2 linked regions of the Luteolibacter flavescens genome follow. The protein of the gene in region 2 interacts with the protein of the main gene of each other region in a pairwise test. Links are inferred from orthologs where the notes say so. Each region holds a gene or a part of one and is shown on either strand. Other genes may lie near its edges.

Region 1 (2,879 bases), on a different replicon or contig from region 2:
TGAGAAAACTCATCCTTGCACTCGCCCTCCTTGCTTGTGTCCCCGCGCACGGTGAGGGGAAGTCGAAGTACGGCGAATATAAGACGACCGCGGAAGCCTGGGACAAGGCCGAGGCCGTGGATTGGCCGCGGGTCACGAAGGAACTCGGCGGCTACCTCACGAGCGTCATCGCCCACTTCAGCGCAGCCCATCCCGACGAGCCGATCTACGGGATCGTCATCGAGAGCGGCGAGAACTGGGATCTCTCGGTCTATCTCAATACCGAGAAGGGCTACGTCGATGGCGTGGCGGCATTCCGGAAAAACAGCACGGGCTTGGAGGACAAGACCGACGAGGAGGTCCGCAAGATCATGGGCCGCTGGCACTTCAACGCGTGGAAGTATCCGAGCTACCATCTGAAATGCCCGCCCGACACGAACCGGCTGAATGAGATCCACTACGAGGTCTTCGACGCGCTCTTCGAGCAGGAGTGGGAGAGCAAGAAGGCGGACCCGAATGCCCCGGGCGTGGCGGACCCCTTCAGATTCGCCGCTGCCGAGGCCATCGCCATGCTGGAGCAGAGTCCCGAGCTGAAGGCGCTCAAGAAGACCGACGACTTCAAGCTCCGCTACTTCGACGGCGACTCGCTGGAGTGGGGCACGGAGAAGCTGATGGAAAAGGCACGCGAGAAGGTGAAGAAGCAGCCGGAAAAGTAGCGCCTGCTCCCGGGAGCTTTCTATCCTCCGACAAAAGGAAAAAGCCGCCCCGGTTTTCCGGGACGGCTTTTGGGTAAGATGGTCTCTGGAGGCAGCGGGCCGCCTCGCAGGGATCAGAAGTGGATGGCGTGGCCGTCCGCGGCGAGGGTGGCCTCGTGGATCACCTCGCTCATGGTCGGGTGAGCGTGGATGGTGGAGTGGATCTCCTCGGCGGTGAGTTCCTGGTCAAGCGCCAGGCCCATCTCGGCGATGAGCTCGGTGGCATTCTCACCGATGATGTGCGCGCCGAGCAGCTCGCCGTGCTTCTTGCCGTAGAGGAGCTTTGCAAAGCCGTCCGGCTCGCCGGAGGCGATGGCCTTGCCGATGGCGACGAAGGGGATCTTGCCGACCTTGTACTCGATGCCTTCTTCCTTCAGCGCGCGCTCGGTCTTGCCGACGGAGGCGATCTGTGGGTGGCAGTAGGTGCAGCCGGGGAAATTCGTCACCTTCCGCGGGGTGTGGCCGTCCACATAGAGGCCCTCGACGCACTGGATGGCCTCGAAGGACGCGGTGTGCGCGAGCAGCGGCGGGCCGCTGACGTCACCGATGGCGTAGACGCCCGGGATGGAGGTCTCGTAGCGATCGCCGGTCTTCACGAAGCCGCGCTCGGTGAGCTCCGGCTGCTGGCCGCCGGGAAGCACCGGCTGCACGCCGATGGCGACGAGCACGACGTCCGCGGAAAGGACGCCGTTTTCCTTCGCGCCCTCGACCGTGACCTCGACATGGCTGCCCTTGTCCTCGGTCTTGGTGATCTTGTGATTCGAGAGGCAGCGGATGCCCTGCTTGGTGAAGGACTTCTCGAGCGCGTCGCCCACTTCGTCGTCTTCCACCGGCACGAGGCGCGGGGCCATTTCGACGAGGGTCACCTTCGTGCCGAAGGAATTGTAGATGTAGGCGAATTCCACGCCGATGGCGCCTGCGCCGATGATGATCATGCTCTTCGGCTGCTTCTCGAGGACCATGGCCTCCTTCGAGCCGATGACCGTGGTGCCATTGTACGGCAGCGGCGGCAGCGGGCGGGACTTCGCACCGGTGGCGATGATGATGTCCTTCGAATCGACCGTGGACTTCGTGCCATCGGCGGCGGTGACTTCCACCTTGCCCGGGGCGGTGATGGCACCGAGGCCGCGGACGTAGTCGATCTTGTTCTTCTTGAAGAGGAACTCGATGCCGCCGGCGAGCTTGTTCGAGACATTCCGCGAGCGGCCCACCACGGCGGACCAGTCGTACTGGAGATTGTCGAAGGAGAAGCCGAACTCCTTCGCACGGTGGGAAAGCGTGTGGTACAGCTCGGCGTTCTTGAGCAGGGCCTTGGTCGGGATGCAGCCCCAGTTCAGGCAGGTGCCGCCGGCGCGGTCAGCCTCGACGCAGGCTACTTTTTTGCCGAGTTGGGCGGCGCGGATGGCGGCGACGTAGCCGGCCGGGCCGCCACCGATGACGATAAGATCGTAGGCCATGGTGGGAGTGCGTGATGCGGTAGGAATTCGCGCGGAGGGTGGTCGGGGGTTCCCGGATTGTCAAAGGGGAAGGTCCGGGGCAATTTCCGCAGGGTGAAAGGCCTGATCCGCCCTTGGTATCGTTCCCGGCTGTTTTGGCTCGGGGTGCCGGGGTTCTTGTTCCTCATGTGGGCTTGGACCGACTCGAATGTGCGAGTCACCCAGTTCAACTGCGAGGGCCGTGAGGCGGCCTGCGTCATCCAGAGTCGGAGCGGAGCGATCAACTTCGACGCCCAGAATGGCGATTGGGGAGAAATGAGCTTCAGCTCACATTCAGAACCATTGGACGGGATGGAAGAGCGCTGGTTCCCGGCAGCGTTCTCCCCGGAAACCAAGGACGACGATCCATTCGATCCGGTGAACCAACCCGCCGAAGTCGCCTATTGGGCTATCGTCTTGGGCTATATGATGCTCTGGGGTGCGACTGTCGCGGTTTGGCAGCGACGGAAGCAACGACTGGCCCCCAAGCCATAACGACAGGGCCAAAGAGCCCCCGTCACTTCCCGATATCCCACGCCGTCAGCCACTCGGTGCCGGTCTTTTCCCAACCGGCTGCCAGCAGCTTCTTCTCCATGTCGGGGAAATGGGCGGCCCCGTAGAAGATCCCGAGCTTCGTCTTCCCCGCCTGCACCTCGCGGTCAAGGACTTG
Region 2 (2,895 bases):
CTTCGCAGAGCGCATGGCCGAGGAAGCCGGTGAGGATCCCCTGCCCTTTCTAAGGTCGGAGCCCGATGACGTGCTTCGCTCGATCTTCCTGGAGAAGTGGGAATCCCAGGAGCTAGGCCACCTGCCCGTGGACGAGCAGGTCCAGCGCCTGGCCGCCCTGCCAGAGGAATTCCGCGCTGCTGCCGCGGATGCCATGGTTCATCACTCGCGCGGCGACACCACCGCCGCGGTGAAGCTGATCAACTCGATGGATGCTGCCGGGCTGATGGGAGATCCCGCTGGAGAGACCGCACGGGTGCTGGCGAAGTCCGCACTGGACTGGGTGATTGAAGACGAATTCACCACCGCCTTGGAGTCCGTCCAGCGTCTGCAAGCCATCCGTGCAGAGCCGCTACGTCAGCAGGCGCTGCGGAACTTCGGTTCCCTCTTCGATCATCGTGCGCCATCACCGGTCCAGGACTGCGTGGCAGCCCTGCCTCCCGGGCCGGACCGCGATGCCTTCATCCGCGGCGTCATTATCCATACCGACTTCACGCCGGAGGTTCGCGAGCAACTGCTGTCTGCAATCGAAGACCCGCAGACCGCTGCGCAAGCCCGGCAGAATTTGGAAGAACTCAGTCGGCGGAAAAAGGAGGAAGCAGAGAAGAGCATGGAGGAGGAGGCGGAAGATCCCTTTGCGGAGATTCCTACCAAGCCTGAGTGAGATCCGCCCCTGCACCTCGGAAAACAAAATGGCCCGCAGGATTCCCCGCGGGCCATCGGAAAAGTCAGTTTGGTCCAGACACCTCACATTTCCAGCATCAGGCGCGTCGGATTCTCGATACAGTCCTTGATGCGGATGAGGAAGGTCACGGCTTCCTTGCCGTCCACCAGGCGGTGGTCGTAGCTGAGGGCCAGATACATCATCGGGCGGATGACGACCTGGTTATTCACGGCGACCGGGCGCTGCTGGATGGTGTGCATGCCGAGGATGCCGCTCTGGGGCGGGTTGAGGATCGGCGTGCTGAGCAGCGAGCCGTAGGTGCCGCCATTCGAGATGGTGAAGACACCGCCCTGGAGGTCCTCGATGGCGATCTTGCCGTCCTTGGCCTTCTTCGCGTAGTCGAGGATGTCCTGCTCGATCTGGGCGAAGCTCTTCTTGTCGGCATCGCGGATGACCGGGACGATGAGGCCCTTCTCGGTGCCGATGGCGACGCCGATGTCGTAGAAGTGGTTCTCCACGATGTCCTGGCCGTCGATCATGCCATTCACTTGTGGCACGTCCTTCAGCGCCTGCACCACGGCCTTCACGAAGAAGGACATGAAGCCGAGCTTCACGCCGTGCTTCTTGAGGAAGTCCTCCTGCACGGCCTTGCGCAGGTCCATGACGGCGGACATGTCAGCCTCGTTGAAGGTGGTGAGGATCGCCGCGGTCTGCTGGGCATTCACGAGGTGCGTCGCGATCTTGCGGCGCAGCATGCTCATCTTCTTGCGGGTCGTGCGACCGTCGGTGACTGGCGCGGATGCGGCGGCGGGAGAAGACGGGGCGGTAGGAAGCTCGATGGCGCGTGGCTTTGGTGCCTCGGCCGGTGCCGGAGCGGGCGCAGCGGCGGCGGCGGGAGCCGGAGTCGCGGCAGATGCCGGTGCGGAGGCCGGAGCAGCAGCGACATCGCCGACGGCAATGCGGGCGACCACGGTGCCGATGGCGACCTCGGTGCCTTCAGCGACGAGGATCTTGAGCGTGCCGGAAGCTTCCGCCTCCAGTTCACTGGAGACCTTGTCGGTTTCCAGGGTCACGAGCACTTCGCCCTTGGTGACGGCGGCGCCGTCGGACTTGTGCCAGCGGCCGACATTCGCAGAGGTGATGGACTCGCCGGCGGCGGGCACCTTCACGTCGAGCACTTGTCCGCTCGCCGAGGCAGGGGCCGGTGCGGCGGAGGCAGCAGGCGCGGATGCCGGGGCTGCTGCGGCAGGAGCCGGAGCACTGCCGGAAGCAGCGGCGGTCTCGTCGAGCTTGGCGATCACGGTGCCGATGGCGACTTCCTCCCCTTCCCCGACGATGATCGTGAGGACCCCGTCGGCGGCGGCTTCAAGTTCGCTGGAAACCTTGTCGGTTTCGAGCGTCACGAGGATTTCACCTTTGCGGACGGCTTCGCCGTTCTGCTTGTGCCAGCGGGCGACATTGGCCGAGGTGATGGACTCACCGGCTGCGGGTACTTTGACTTCGAGAGACATCGGGAAAGGCTTTAGTGGAGACGAGAAAATCGGGAATGCAAGGAGAGGCGGATAGCAGTCTGCCTGCCACCCGCCATCTACCAATCTCAGACGTTGAACGCGGCCTCGAGGAGGGCCTTGTGTTCCTTGTAGTGCTGGGCCTTCGACCCGGCGGCCGGGCTGGAGGCGCGGTTGCGGCCGGCGTAGCGCACGCGGCGGTCCAGCACCTTCTCCAGGCGTGGGAAGATGTAGGACCACGCACCCATGTTGAGCGGTTCTTCCTGGCACCAGACGAACTTGCTCGCGGCTCCGTATTGGCCGACCAGCGCGGCGATGAGCTCGTCGTGGAAGGGATAGAGCTGCTCCACGCGGAGGATGGCGGTGTTCGTGATGCCATGCTCCTCGCGGTAGGCGGCGAGATCGTAGTAAACCTTGCCCGAGCAGAAGACGATGCGCTCGACCGACATCGGATCGTCGAAGTGCTTCGGATCCGGCAGCACTTCCTGGAAGCACGAGCCCTCGAGGAAGTCGGCCTCCTGGGAGACCGCTTCCGGACGCGTGAGCAGGCTCTTCGGCGTCATCAGGATCAGCGGCTTGCGGAAAGGACGCATCTTCTGGCGGCGCAGCGCGTGGAAGTACTGGGCCGGCGTGGTGAAGTTCCCGACGATGATGTTCTTTCCGGCGCAGAGCTGGAGGAAGCGC

The links. The genes of interacting proteins can lie anywhere in the genome.
Region 1: the proteins of sucB (region 2) and lpdA interact in binary tests that used the Escherichia coli proteins (3 or more experiments, as listed by UniProt). The link is inferred for Luteolibacter flavescens from one-to-one orthologs.

Annotation. Positions count from the first base shown.
Region 1 is NZ_JAPDDS010000002.1:165,618-168,496, forward strand. It holds lpdA (dihydrolipoyl dehydrogenase), read right to left. Parts: upstream 2,192-2,879; coding sequence 809-2,191; downstream 1-808. Other genes in the region: OKA04_RS04130 (hypothetical protein), read left to right, coding at 1-695; OKA04_RS04140 (hypothetical protein), read left to right, coding at 2,285-2,704; OKA04_RS04145 (hypothetical protein), read right to left, coding at 2,727-2,879. UniProt on the Escherichia coli protein: Lipoamide dehydrogenase is a component of the glycine cleavage system as well as of the alpha-ketoacid dehydrogenase complexes.
Region 2 is NZ_JAPDDS010000001.1:730,522-733,416, forward strand. It holds sucB (dihydrolipoyllysine-residue succinyltransferase), read right to left. Parts: upstream 2,215-2,895; coding sequence 787-2,214; downstream 1-786. Other genes in the region: OKA04_RS03040 (hypothetical protein), read left to right, coding at 1-703; OKA04_RS03050 (2-oxoglutarate dehydrogenase E1 component), read right to left, coding at 2,301-2,895. UniProt on the Escherichia coli protein: E2 component of the 2-oxoglutarate dehydrogenase (OGDH) complex which catalyzes the second step in the conversion of 2-oxoglutarate to succinyl-CoA and CO(2).